2 regions of the Nocardioides sp. P5_E3 genome follow, and region 2 is predicted to be linked to the other one. Evidence: predicted binding sites of a transcription regulator. Region 2 holds the regulator's gene; the other holds the start of a gene.

Evidence for each region. The regulator LexA, encoded in region 2, represses DNA repair genes until DNA is damaged. The targets are predictions, from matches to a motif close to TCGAACANNTGTTCGA.
Region 1: the regulator LexA is predicted to act here: its motif matches at 4,216-4,231, upstream of ACXJKB_RS10510 (DUF222 domain-containing protein).

What each region holds. Positions count from the first base shown of each region.
Region 1 covers NZ_JBFUMR010000013.1:100,811-107,983, forward strand. Annotated here, with positions in the region: gene ACXJKB_RS10495 (SMODS domain-containing nucleotidyltransferase) at 1-283, opposite strand, end outside; gene ACXJKB_RS10500 (SMODS domain-containing nucleotidyltransferase) at 861-1,730, shown strand; gene ACXJKB_RS10505 (S-4TM family putative pore-forming effector) at 1,742-2,644, shown strand; gene ACXJKB_RS10510 (DUF222 domain-containing protein) at 2,780-4,003, opposite strand; gene ACXJKB_RS10515 (MFS transporter) at 4,273-5,850, opposite strand; gene ACXJKB_RS10520 (RimK family alpha-L-glutamate ligase) at 5,965-7,155, opposite strand.
Region 2 covers NZ_JBFUMR010000017.1:24,928-32,100, forward strand. Annotated here, with positions in the region: gene ACXJKB_RS12380 (hypothetical protein) at 1-273, opposite strand, end outside; gene ACXJKB_RS12385 (LysM peptidoglycan-binding domain-containing protein) at 716-1,066, opposite strand; gene ACXJKB_RS12390 (SDR family NAD(P)-dependent oxidoreductase) at 1,255-2,061, opposite strand; gene lexA (transcriptional repressor LexA) at 2,190-2,912, shown strand; gene ACXJKB_RS12400 (NAD(P)/FAD-dependent oxidoreductase) at 2,960-4,177, shown strand; gene ACXJKB_RS12405 (sulfotransferase family 2 domain-containing protein) at 4,211-4,942, shown strand; gene ACXJKB_RS12410 (ATP-dependent DNA helicase) at 4,952-6,946, opposite strand; gene ACXJKB_RS12415 (hypothetical protein) at 7,011-7,142, opposite strand.

The DNA.
Region 1 (7,173 bases), on a different contig from region 2:
TATCTCCCTGAATAAATGCAGGAACAAGATCGATGTTGAGCCGAGTGTACGGATCCACAATGCATACGGCTGGCGAATCGACGTGCAGCACCGTAGAACTACTGACCGTAGTCGCCAGTTCGCCATACAATCGTTCGAGCACTACGCGAGGTTCGTCGGGCGGGCAATCGGGCAAGAGTAGGAAGTAATCGCGGTCACTGACTCCTCGCAGCGAGGTTCCATGTGACCATGAGCCAGTCAGTAGTACCCGTTCAGGTTTTAGTGACGATCGGATATTGGACATGACCTCCTGGCGCCATCTGAATTCTGGCGAAAAGCGACTTGGCTCCCTGCACAGGGTCGAGTAGATGATGTGCCACAGCAAGCGCGTCGAGTGTTCATATGGAACGTAGGCCGCCAATTTTCCGAACCTTCATCCGTAGCTCATAAGCAGACTATTCAATCCGAATGGACTTGAACTTCCGCCACGAACTGTATCGACTCCCGCCACTCTCAGAGCGGGTTTGGACCAGTTCCTCCAGCTAGATTCCGCGCTCTCCCAAGCCCTGACTCTCGCGTCCACCGCCCAGTCCCGGGTCACAGCCTCAGTGCATTGATGCCTCCAGTTTCCGTGCTGTTGTCATCACGAGTTCGTTGACTCGGGGCATGTCGTCGTAGCGGTCCGGGACGAAGCTGCTGTGTTCCACCATGTAGCGCAAGGGGCTCGCCGAGGTCACGAGTGTGTCCAACTGGTACTCGACGCGACCCGGCTCGGCAACGGGTCGGCGGCCAACGGTGAGACGTCCAGGCCGTCACCGGGTGTCGGCGTGCGGCCGTAGGGTGATCGGCGAACATCAGGGAGCGACGCAGACGGGGGTTTCGTGACAGCGCTCTGGGAAGGCTTCGACCACTATCTGGCCCTGCGTGCTCCGACGGAGTCACAGAAGGCCGAGGTTCGCCGCTACCGCGAGCGGGTGCGAGGAATCATCGACGAGCACCACCGGCTCATGGGCTTCTTTCAGAGCGGGTCGTTTCAGCACGGCACGGCCGTGATGCCGCACAGCGACGTCGATTACGTCGCCCGCATCCACTATGAGGACCGCCCAGGTTCCTCAAACACCATCCTCAACAACCTCCGCGACCTGCTCAACGACGAACTGTGGGAGGCGACGGTGACCGTGAGCCGCCCGACCGTCACGCTCAACTTTCCGGGACTCCTCCCGTACTACGAAATCACCCCCGCTTACCTCGAACGAGGCACCACCGACGAGAACCGTGTCCTCCTCATCCCAGGGTCGGGCGGTGGCTGGCGGGAAGCGGCTCCGCAGGCACACAACAAGACCGTTGCCGATCTCGACCGCAAGCACAGCGGCGATGTTCGCGAGACCGCCCGTCTGCTCAAGTCGTGGCGGTACGAGCACGCCGTCTCGATCTCCTCGTTCTACCTGGAGATGCGCGCCGCCGAGTACGGCAAGAACAACGACAGCATCTACCCCTTCACAGCGATCCGGTCCATCGTCACAACGCTGGTGAACCAAGGACTGCCCGCCATGAACGACCCGGCCCGGCTGGTGTCGCGGATTAGCGCCTGCTCCAGCGACTGGGCCCGCTCGTCGGCACTGGCCGACCTGCGGAAGTTCAAGAAGAACATCGACGCCGCGCACGCCGCGTGGCTGGCCAACGAGCGATACGAGATGAACCAGGCGTTGCAGGCCATCTGGGGCAACGACTTTCCGTACTGCGACACGTAGGCTCCCGCTCGATGAGCGACAGCACCCCGCGCACGGTCGCGTCCGTGCAGAACACCGAGCGCGCCCAGCGCCTCCTTGCAGCACAATCCCGTCTCTACACCGACGCCAAGCAACTCCACGACGCCCGCGTCCTCACAGTCGTTGCGCTGGCCGTTATCACCGTGGCGGTGGCCCTCGCGATCCCCGAGGCGCGGGTCGTCGGCGGCGCCCTCGGCGGGACGGCCACCTTCCTGTGGTCTGTTCTCGGCGGCGGGAGTGAGAAGCGGCGCCGAAAACAGGCGGCCTTCATGCAAGAAGAGTTCGACACCTACGTGTTCGACATGCCCTGGAACGCGATTGCGGCTGAGCACCCCTCGCCGACACTCGTTGCCGACGCGGCCGACCGTTATCGAGGCAATCGGACTAGGGACTGGTACCCCGACACCGGAACGGTCGCTCGCCCCCTCGACGTCCTCATCTGCCAACGCAGCAACCTCGGCTGGGGCGCCTCGATCCACCGCTTTTACGCCAGCATTCTCATCGGCGTTCTCGTCGCCCTCGTCCTCGCCGGGGTCGCCGTTGCGCTACTCGGAAGCCTCACCGTCGCCGACGCCCTAATCGCACTCGTCCTGCCACTGCTTGGCCCCGCACGTGAACTCATCGAGATGATCCGTAACAACCGCGAAAGCAGCGAGACTAAGGCGAAGGTTGAAACGAGGGTCCACGGCCTCTGGGAGAGGGCACTTCAGCGCCATGGCGAGATCACGATCACTGACTGCCGGGCGGTACAAGACCAAATCCTGAACATCCGCCAGACCAACGCACACGTCCCGGACTGGCTCGACAATCTTCGACGGAACCGTAGTGAAATCCTCATGCAGCAGAGTGCAGAGCACCTCATTGAGGAAGCCGAGCGTTGCGGCAAGACCCGCTGAGCCCCTCACGGCCCGTGCCGCAGTCGATAAGGACTCGCCGCGTGCGCATCAATGACGTGCGCGTCATTCTGGGCGGTTCGCAGCGCCACTGACACACGCCCAATCTGGGCGCTCTTTGGCATCCCCCTCGCCGGCCTACGTCCGCCTGGCGAAGGTGACCTTGTTGTCGGCGTGGACGGTCATCGCGTAGCGGGAGTCGTGGGCCAGGCGGTGGTGGCGGGGGCAGAGGAGCCGGCCGTTGGTGAGGTCGGTGAGGCCGAGGCGCGACCAGGGGTCGTCGTGGTGGGCGTGGCAGCCGGATGCGCTGGTCTCGCAGCCCTTCGCGGTGCACCCACCGTCGCGCAGGCCGAGGGCGATGCGCTGGGCCTTGTTGTAGAGCCGGGCGGTCCGTCCTAGGTCGAGCGGCTGGGAGTCCGTCCCGAGCACGGCCGGGATGATCCCGGCCTCGCACGCCAGTCGCCGTGCTTGGCCCGCGGTCATGCGCGAACCGTCGTCGAGCAACGCGGTGGCGTGCTCGGCCATCAGCTGCTCGAGGGTCATGGTCACCACGATCGTGGCGTTGACGCCTGCGGTCTGCGGGGTGGCGTCGACCGGGTAGCGCTCGACGTACTCGACGAACGCCTCGCCGAGCCGCCGCCGCGGGGGCTTCCAGGCGCCAGACTCGTCGCGAAGGTCGGCCTCGGTGTGGCGGGCCGGGTTGGCGAGCGCGAGGAGGTGGCGCTTGAGCATCGCGCCCACGTGGGACGGCACGGTGAACCTGCCGTGGCAGCGCCCCTCGCCGTCGTCGACCAGCGTGAGCTCGACACCGGCAGCAGCCCGAGCCTCCTCGCCCGCGAGCACGGACTCCTCGTGGCACTCCCCCACCTCGGGGGCCACCACGTCCAGGATGCGCTTGCCGATCTGCCGCAGGTCGCGGGCGTCGTGCCGTGCGGCCAGCTCCAGCAGGGTGGTCTCGGCGAGCCCGCGAACGTCAAGGTCGACGTGCGGCGGAAGAGCGTCGACCGCCTCGACGATGACTCGTGCCTGCTCCGTGCGGAGCACACCCGACGTCAGGGCCGTAGCCACGCCGTCGTGCTGCTCGAGCGCCCGGCCGAGTGCCAGGTCGCGACGAGCCTCACGTCGGGTCGTCCGCGTCTGCACCGCGAGCCACGCCGCGGCGTCGCGCAGCCCGTGCTGCTCGCCCACGTCGTCGGAGGCGGCGAGCACCGTCGCGGTCAGTGCGTCGAGCTGTGAGCGGGCCTCGGTCAGCGCCACCAGCGCCGACTGCTTCTCCCCCACCGACATGAAGGCCGGCTCGACCGACGCGACGCCCTTCAAGGCGGTCTGGACGTCGGTGGCACACCCGATGATGGGATGCACTCAGGCCACCTCCTCGCACGCGCTCACTGGACACCGCCCGGGTCCGGGGCGGAGCGGTGAGGCATGACTGGTGGCACCGTTGCCAGGGCGTCACCCGAGAGCCGTACGGCATCCCGTCAGCACCAAGACGGGTTCTATGGGTGACTGTCCTGGTCCCCAGATCCCCGTCACCTCAGACGAGGGATCCTTTCCGGACCAGCGTGCTACCCACATCGTACGCCTGTTCGAATAGCACCGCAACTGTCTTTTCGCGCCGGTTGCGCGAGGTCTCACCCAAGGCCCACCTCGTCGGTCGCCGAGGTCGCAGGATCGGGCAGCCGCATCATCCGGAACGCGACAACGACCCCCACCAGGGAGGCGAGGAGCGCCACGAGGAGCGCGACCTGGAGCGCGAGGTCCCGGGCGTCGTCGTTGATGGCGAGGACCTCGTCCTGGATGTTCTCGGGCTGGCCGGCGAGGAGCTCCTCGAGCTGCGCGTCGCTCATCACCTGCGCGTCGTCCTCCAGGACCGTCGCTACGCGCTCCTGGTCGGCCGGCGGCAGGACGCTGCTCGACTCCGCCATGTTCGTGAAGGAGGTCGACAGGGTGGCGAGCATGATCGCGCCGGCGAAGGCGAGACCGAACGACAGGCCGAACGACCCGGTCGCTGACGTGACGCCTGCAGCCTCGCCGACCCGGTCCTCCGAGAGCGGGGCGAGCGCGTAGTTGTTGAGCTGGGAGGCGAGGAGCCCGAGGCCGGCGCCCGCGAGGATGAGCGGGATCGCCAGGTGCCACCCGGAGTCCGCCCGGGGCACCAGGAGGATGAGGCCGGCGATCGCCGCGGCGAGCAGGATGAAGCCCGCGCGGATGATGCTGCTCGCCCTCCGCTGCCCAGCCCTCCGCCCGGCGAGCAGTGCGACGCCGAACATCGTGAGCGACAGCGGCGCGAGCGTGATGCCCGCCTGGAGCGCGTTGTAGCCCCAGACGAGCTGCAAGAAGATCGGCAGCGCGATGAGCATCCCGCCCAGCGCGACCTGTTGCAGGAAGATCTGGGTCACGCCGGTGCTGAACAGCTTGGACGAGAAGAGGCCCGGGTCGATCAGCGCGGGCTTGCCGTCGCGCTTGCGGTGGATGAGCCAGGACACCAGACCGGCCATCGCGATGACCCCGATCGCGAGGAGGAGCACGACGGACTCGGCGCCCTCCTGCCACGCGAGGACGCCCAGCACGAGGCCGCCCATGCCGATCACGGAGAGGAACGCCCCGGGGACGTCGACCGACCGGTCGCCGGCGTACGGCACGTCCCGGATGCCGCGGCTCCCCAGGAGCACGGCTCCGATGATGAGCGCCTCCAGCAGGAAGCCGACGCGCCAGGACAGGAGCGTCGTGACGAAGCCCCCGACGAGGGGACCGATCGCGGCGGCGATCGCCCCCGACGCACCAACCAGGGCGAACACCTTGGCCCGGGTCTTCCCCTCGAAGTTCCCGTGGATCAGCGACTGCATCGCCGGGAGGTAGAGGGACGCGCCGAGCCCGCCGAGGACGGCCCAGAAGACGATGATCGCCGTCAGGCCCTGCGCGAACACCATCGCGATCGCCCCGACGGCGTAGAAGAGCATGCCGAGGACGAACGCACGCTTCCGCCCGAACAGGTCACCGATCTTGCTGCTGATGAGGATGAACGCAGCGGACACGAGCGCCTCGATCGCCACGGCTGACTGGACGCCGCTCACGGTCGTGTCGAGGTCCTCCACGACGGCCGAGATCGACACGTTCATGAACGACGTGTCGATGACGAAGACGAACATCGCCGCCGCCAGGAGGATGCCCTGGCGCGGCGTGCCGCCGGAGTCTTCCGCAGGAGCCATGCGAATCACCACGCCATCGGTGCCGTGGCGACGGCCGAGCATCGCCGGGGGTCAGTCGACCCATCGTGGAGCGCGCAGGCGCTCCCGGCTTCACCCGCAGCGAAGGACCGTGGGCTACGAGCTCTCGGGCGGCAGGTGCTTCTTCATCAGTCGCCGGACGCGCTTCTGCTTGCGGTCGGGGATCATCGAGCGCATCTCCTCGAGCTTGCCGAAGCAGAGGAGGCGGTCCTCGCCCTCGAGCACGGTCTTGTTGCGCGGGTTGGGGATGACCTGGGGTCCGCGGTGCAGCGTCAGGACGGTGATGTCGCGCTCGTCGAGGCCCGAGTCGCCGAGCTTCTTGCCGACCATGTCGGAGCCGGCGTGCACGACGATCTCGGCCACGCCGTAGCCGGTCGAGACGGTCAGCCGCTGGCGTACGTCGATGTCGGGGAAGGCCACCTGGTTGGCCATGTAGTCGACGATCGCGCCGGCGACGTCGAGCTTGGTCGCGCGCTCGATGCCCTCGAGCCCGGGCGAGGAGTTGACCTCCATGACCTGCGGGCCGCGACGGCCCTCGAGCATGTCGACACCGGCGACGCGCAGGCCCATGATCTGCGCGGACCGGACGGCCACCCGCTCGAACTCCTCGTCGAGCTCGACCGGCTCGACGCTGCCGCCGCGGTGCACGTTCGAGCGGAACTCGTCGCCCTGGGCGACCCGCCGCATCGCCGCGACGACGCGGTCCCCGACGACGAGGGCGCGGATGTCGCGGCCCTTGCTCTCCTTGACGAAGCGCTGGATCAGGACGTTCTGCCGGGTGCTCTGCAGCGTCTCGATGATCGCCTCGGCCACCTTGATGGTCGGGGCCAGGATCACGCCGATGCCCTGCGTGCCCTCCAGCAGCTTGATCACGACCGGCGCCCCGCCGACGCGCTCGATCGCCGGGATCACGTCGGCCCGGTCCTGCACGAAGGTCGTGGCCGGCATCGGGATCTTGTGGCGCGACAGGATCTGCGTGGCGCGCAGCTTGTCGCGGCTGTTGGCGATGCCGTAGCTCGTGTTGGGCGTGTAGACGTCCATCTGCTCGAACTGGCGCACGACGGCGGTGCCGAAGTAGGTGATCGAGTTGCCGATGCGGGGCAGCACGGCGTCGTACGTCGACAGCTGCTTGCCGCGGAACAGCAGGTCGGGCTCGTCGCCGGTGAGGTCGATGCCGAAGCGCAGGGTGTTGAGCACCTTCACGTCGTGGCCGCGGTCCAGGGCGGCGGTGCGGAGCCGCTGCGTGCTGTAGGACCGCGGGGCCCGGGACAGGATGGCGAGCTTCATGGGACGTCATCCAACCAC
Region 2 (7,173 bases):
GTCGGCGTAGGTCGCGCACGCTTGGCATCCCTTCGACAAGCGCATAAAAGCGGCCGTCTCCCCAGTGCGTGCCATTTCATCGGCCGCCTCCTGCCACCGCCGGATGAAGTCCTCCGGACTCTCCGCCTGCGGCGTCTCCGACTCGGTGGGAGTCGGCGTCGGCGACGAGCTCGTGGTCTCCGGGATCTTCGGCTCCGGCTCGGGGTCGTCGGAGCACCCGGCCAGCAGGACGGGGACCGCGAGGGTCAGCGCGAGTGCGCGGCGTACGTGCATGAGGTGCCTCCCGAGAACAACGTCAGCACGCTGAAACTACCCATCCGGGCGACCGCGGAACCAGCCCGACGGCAAAACTGTGGAGAACGGCCGATGGTGGCGGCAGATGGCATGAATCCAATCGCCGCCGGTGCGATGTGCCGCCACCACACGAGCTGGGCGGCGGATGGTGGCGGCAGATGGCATGAATCCGACCGCCATCGGCGCGATGTGCCGCCACCCCGGCGAGCGGCAGCGCACGAGCGTGCGATGTGCCGCCACCCTCCCGAGCGCCACCCCGACGACCACACCGGGCACCTGGATCTCGTGACGGTCGCTGCGCGACCTCCTCGATCGACGAGGTGGTCGGAAATGCGCCGAGGGGCGGGCCACTGGGCCCGCCCCTCGGTCTTCCCCTTGGTTCCACCAGCCGGGGTCGAAGCGGCTGATGGAGGCCTCTGCGTCAGTCGGAGACGACTGGGACGCGGAGCTTCTGGCCGGCCGCGAGGCCGGCGGACTCGAGGGCGTTGAGCCGCTCGATCTCGCTCATCATGGAGCGGACGTCGCCGTCGGTGGCGATCTCGCTGGCGATCCCCCACAGGGTGTCGCCCGGCGCGACCTGGACGATCTCGGTCGGGGCCGGCTGGCCGGCCTCGCCGGTGCCGACCGCGCCGCCGGCGAGCATGAACGCCACGCCGAGGACGAGGAACAGCGACGTCAGGAAGACCGCCAGCCGGCCGCGACGGGTCAGACGAACCGTCGAGCGGGCACGCGGGATGGCGGTGAAAGCAGGTGCAAGGCTGAGGGTGCTCATGGTGGCCTCCTGGGGAAGATCAGCCGGTCGTGTTCTGTCGAGCGAATGTCTAGTCGGACCCACCGACAGTGGCTGTGACCACCGGGTGTCGATCAGACGTTCGATCGAACGTGTGTACGACGTTAGAGCACGTGTTCGAACAGTTCAAGCACCTTGTCGAACAAATGTTCGGCGTGTTCGAACGGACCTCAGCGGCGCCTCATCGCCCGCCGACCCTGGGCCGCGAAGAGCCCGGCCGCGTGCTGCATCAGCCCGGGCGCGAGCGCCGAGCCGCGGACGACTCCCCCGCGCCAGCCCGGCACGGCCCGCACGACGCGTCGGGATCCGATCAGCGCGACAGCCGCAGCAGCGACGTCGGAGACGTCGAGGATCGGGCCACCCGAGTGGACCAGCTGCGACCCGAGGCCCGCCGGGTCCTGGGCGGCGAGCATCGCCGTGTCGACCCCGTCGGGGCACAGGGCGTGGACCCCCACCCCGCGCGGCGCCTCGGCGTTGACGGAGGTGGAGAGGGAGACGACGGCGGCCTTCGTGGCGGCGTACATGCTGTAGCCCGGAACCGGCCCGAGGCCGGCGAGCGAGGCGATGTTGACGACGTCGCCGCCTGCCGAGCCGAACGCCGCGAGCGCCGCGCGGGTGCCCCACGTCGTACCGAGCAGGTTGACCTCGACGAGCCGGCGCACCTGTTCCTCCGACAGATCGACGAGGGAGCCGTCGTCACCGACCCCCGCGTTGTTGAACCACGCGGTCAGCACGCCGTGTCGCGCGGCCTCCTCCGCCACGAGGCGGTGGGCGTCAGGATCGCGTACGTCCTGGGCGAGGCCGGCGACGGCGCCGATCTCCGCCGCCGTCGCGGCCGCCGCCCAGCCGTCGACGTCGCCGATGACGACGTGGTGCCCGCGAGCGACCAGGAGCTCCGCGATCCCGCGCCCGATCCCACGGGCTCCACCCGTCACGACGCAGGAGGACGGCGGGCCGGTCAGCTGGCTGGTCGACATGCCCGGACACTAGCGACACGCGGCTTCGAACAGGTGTTTGATCCTGCGGCGTTCCGAGGTCTACGGTGGGCGCACCTGATCCTCCCTGTCCAGCCGCGGACGGAGGGGTCGACGCTAGTGGAGGACGCATGGCCAAGCAGGACGACAAGAACGTCATCGAGATGCCCGACGGCCCCCCGGACGCCACCGGTCTGACCCCGCGCCAGCAGCGGGTGCTCGCCACGATCAAGGACTCGATCGAGACCAAGGGCTACCCGCCCTCGATGCGTGAGATCGGCCAGGCCGTCGGCCTCACCTCGTCGTCCAGCGTCGCCCACCAGCTCCGCGTGCTCGAGGGCAAGGGCTTCCTCAAGCGCGACCCCAACCGCCCGCGCGCCCTCGAGGTGTTCCTGCCCGAGGTGATGGCTGCGCGGCGCAGCATGTCGAGCTCGGAGGAGCCGTCGTACGACGAGACCGGCATCGGCGACGCCAACCCCGTCGCCACCAACGTCCCGGTCGTCGGCCGCATCGCCGCCGGTGGCCCGATCCTCGCCGAGGAGCAGGTCACCGACGTGTTCCCGCTGCCCAAGCAGCTCGTCGGCGAGGGCACCCTCTTCCTCCTCGAGGTCTCCGGTGACTCGATGGTCGACGCGGCGATCTGCAACGGCGACTACGTCGTCATCCGTCAGGAGCAGACCGCCACCAACGGCCAGATCGTCGCGGCGATGATCGAGGGCGAGGCGACCGTCAAGACGTTCCAGCGCAAGGACGGCCACGTGTGGCTGCTCCCCCACAACGACGCCTACGACCCGATCCCGGGCGACAACGCGACGATCCTCGGTGTCGTGACGGCGGTGCTCCGCAGCCTCTGATCGACCGGCGAGGGACACCCCGACCAGCGAGGGTGCACGATGGCGGCATGAGCAACGTGGAGCAGTCCTATGACTACGTCATCGTCGGTGCGGGGGTCGCTGCGGCGAGCGCCGTGAAGGGCATCCGTTCGCAGGACGGGGCCGGGCGCATCGCGGTCCTGGGCTCCGAGCCCGACAAGCCGGTCTACCGGCCCGTCCTGACCAAGGACCTCTGGCTCAAGGACGACGAGACCCTCGAGGGATCCTCCCTCGCCGGCGACCTCGACGAGGACGACGCTGTCGACCTGGTCACCGACACCACGGTGACCGGGATCGACCCCGGCGCCCACGTCGTACGCCTCGCCGACGGCAGCAGCGTCGGCTACGGCAAGCTGCTGCTCGCCACCGGCGCCGAGCCCCGCGTGCTCTCCGTCGACCCCGGCCCGCGGGTCATCTACTACCGCACCGCCGCCGACTACCAGCGGCTGCGCGCCGTCGCGACCGAGGGCAGCCACGTCGCGGTCATCGGCGGTGGCTACATCGGCTCGGAGATCACCTCCGCCCTCGTGCAGAACGGTGTCCAGGTCACCCTCGTGCTGGACCTCGAGGACGTGCAGGAGCAGATGTTCCCCCGCGCCCTCGCCGCCACCCTGACCAAGGCCTTTGCCGACCGCGGCGTGACCGTCGTGCACGGCTCGGTCGAGGGTGGCGAGGAGGACGACGGCGGCGTCCGGATCCGCCTCGGCGACGGCACCTCCATCACCGCCGACGCAGCCGTCATCGGCGTCGGCGTCCTCCCGCGCACCGGGCTCGCCGAGGCCGCCGGCCTCGAGGTCGACAACGGCGTCGTCGTGGACGAGCACCTGCGCACGAGCGACGCGGACGTGTACGCCGCGGGCGACGTCGCGTCCTACCCCGACGCCCTCCTCGGGCGCCGTCGCGTCGAGCACGTCGACCACGCCGAGAAGTCGGGCGAGCACGCCGGCAAGGTGATGGCCGGCGCCGACGAGACGTACGACTACACGCCCTTCTTCTGGTCCGACATCCTCGACTACGGCTACGAGGCGGTCGGCGAGACCAGCAGCCGGCTCGACATGGTGGAGGACTGGAAGGACGGCGAGGTCGGCACCGGCGTCGTCTACTACCTGAAGTCGGGGCAGGTCCGCGGCGTGCTGCTGTGGAACGTGTGGGACAGCGTCGACAAGGCACGCGCGCTGATCGAGGAGACCACCGAGACCCCCGTGCCCGACCCGGAGTCGTTGCGGGGGCGCATCCCGTTCGGGTGAGTGGGAGGGCGCGGTCCGTGTAGCCTCGCGGCGATGTCTGCCGCCGGCCCCGACGCTCCCTCACCGGAGCTCTTCCGCACCCGTCCGGGCAACCGGCGCCGGCTGACCCCGGACGCACAGGCCGAGGTGGACCGTCTGGCCGCTGCAGGCGAGGCGTCCGCGTGGCTCAGCCCGTTGGCGTACAACCTCACCATCAGCCACAGCCACCGGTTCGTCTGGTACCGCGTGGCCAAGGTCGCGACGCGCACCATCCGCCACCACTGCGAGACGCACGGCGTGAGCATGGACGTCGACCACGCGATGCGGGTCCGCTACCCCGTGGCCAGCTTCGCCGACTACTTCACCTTCGCCTTCGTGCGCGACCCGCTGGACCGCTTCGTCTCCGCGTGGCACGACAAGGTCGTCGACAACAACTACTACGACTTCGACCCCGCAACCCACGAGCGGATGCAGGTGGTCGAGGAGTTCGCCCGCTGGACCGCCGTGCAGGACCTGTCCGCCGTGCCGGGCACCGACCAGCACCTGACCCTGCAGAGCCGGATGATCGACCTCAACCGGGTCGACTTCGTCGGCCGGCTGGAGACGTTCGACCGCGACTTCGCCGAGGTGTGCGAGCGCATCGGCGCGCCCGCCGTGCCGTCGGCGCCGAAGAACCAGACCGCCCCCGGCGGCCGCGACCGGCAGGCCTCCGACGAGCTCCGGGCGCTGGTGGCCACGATGTACCGACGCGACTACCAGGTCTTCGGCTACGAGCCGCTGGCCTGAGTCGGCTGGCTAGGACTGCCCCAACCGCTTGAGCGCCTGCCGCGCGAGCGCCGGGTCGGTGGTCGACCACATCGGCGGCAGTGACGCCTTGAGGAAGCGGCCGTAGCGCGCGGTCTCGAGGCGCGGGTCGAGCACGGCGACGATGCCGCGGTCGGAGGTCGTGCGGATGAGGCGGCCCGCACCCTGCGCGAGCAGGAGCGCGGCGTGGGTGGCGGCGACCTGCATGAAGCCGTTGCCGCCCGCCTGGTCGGCGGCCTTCTGGCGCGCGGACATCAGCGGGTCGTCGGGCCGCGGGAACGGGATCCGGTCGATGATCACCAGCTGGCAGGTGTCGCCCGGGACGTCGAGGCCCTGCCACAGCGAGAGCGTGCCGAAGAGACAGGTGTGGGGGTCCTCGACGAACTGCTTGGCGAGCTCGGGCAGCTGGGCGTCGCCCTGCGCGAGCGTGGTCAGGTGGGGCAGGCGCGTCCGCACGGCCTCGGCCGCGGTCTCCGCGGCGCGCCGGGACGAGAACAGTCCGAGCGTGCGGCCGTCGAGGGCGTCGACGAGGTCGCAGATCTCGTCGAGCTGCGCAGGGCCGAGGCCGTCGCGGCCGGGCTGCGGGAGGTGGCGGGCGACGTAGAGGATCGACTGCTGGCCGTAGTCGAAGGGCGAGCCGACGTCGATGCCCTTCCACGGCAGCGCGTCGTCGGCATCGGTGGTGGCCACCTGGTGGCCGACCCGCTCGGTGGGCTTGAGGCCGAGCGAGGTGGCGACGGCGCCGAACTCGCCGCCGAGCATCAGCGTCGCGCTGGTGAACACGACGGTCTTGTCGGTGAGCAGCTTGTCGCGCATCGGGCCCCACACCTGCAGGGGCGCGACGTGGAGGCGGGCCGGGAAGCGGTCGCGGGCCTCGCCCAACCACAGCACGTCAGCCTGGGAGCCGGCCGCCATCCGCTCGGCGTTGACGAAGACCTCCTGCACCATGCCCTTGGCCTGGGTGCGGCCGGCGTCGGCCTCTCCCTCGCCCCCGGACTCGCGCGGGAACGCCGACAGGCACCCGCGCGCCGCGTCCCGCACGAGCACGAGGGCGTCGGAGAGCTGGACCGACACCTGGTCGATGCGGCCGGGAGGGGTCGCCTCGATCGCCTCGGCGAGCTGCTGCGCAGCGTCCTCGAGGTCGCCCGCCGGGTCGCCGTCACCGTCGGTCCAGCGCATGGCGCGGCGAGCGGCCCGCTCGATGTCGGACACCCCGAGCTCGTCGGTCGCCGCCTGGGTGACGCGCGCGGTCAGCTCGTGGGCCTCGTCGATGACGACCGTGTCGTAGTCGGGGATCATCGGCACGTCCTCGATCGCGTCGATCGCGAGGAGGGAGTGGTTGGTGACGATCAGGTGGCTGCGGTGCGCCTTCTCGCGCGCGAGCTCGGCGAAGCACTCCGCCCCGAAGGGGCACTTGCTCGCACCGAGGCACTCGCGGTGGTTGACCGAGACCTGCCGCCACTCACGGTCGGTGTGGCGCGGGGCGTTGTCGCGCTCACCGCTGCCGCCCTGCTCGGTCTCCTCCTCGGCCCACGCCCGCAGCTCGAGGACCTTCTCGGCCATCGCCCCGAGAGGAACGTCGACGAGCGTGCCCTGGTCGTCGGGGACGCCGGCGCGGACCCGGTGGAGGCAGGCGTAGTTGGAGCGGCCCTTGAGGACGGCGTACGACGTGTCGAGGCCGGGCACGTCCTTGACCGCCTCGACCAGCCTGGGGAGGTCACGCTCGACGAGCTGGTGCTGCAGGGCGAGGGTCGCGGTGGCGACCACGACGCGCTTGTCGTGGAGCATCGCCGGGACGAGGTAGCCCAGCGACTTGCCGGTGCCGGTGCCGGCCTGCACGAGGAGGTGGCGGCCCTCCTGCATCGCCTCGGCGACCTCGGTCGCCATCTCCACCTGGCCGTCGCGCTGCTGCCCGCCGAGGGCGGCGACCGCCGTGCTCAGAACCTCGCTGACGGGCGCGGGGGCAGTGGCGGTCTCGGGCACCAGAGCACCCTACGTGGCGGCGCCGACGCTCCGTCGTACGCCGTCCACAGAGGCCGTCAGAAGTCGGTCAGTAGTTCTTCTTGCGGCCGATCTGGCGCTCGATGCGCCGCTCGGGCTGGCCGAGCACGCGGGCAAGGATCTTGACCCGGTAGCGGTAGGCGACCACGCCCAGGACGACGATCAGCAGGATCCACAACATGCGCCGATCCTACGCGGCACCGACAACGTCG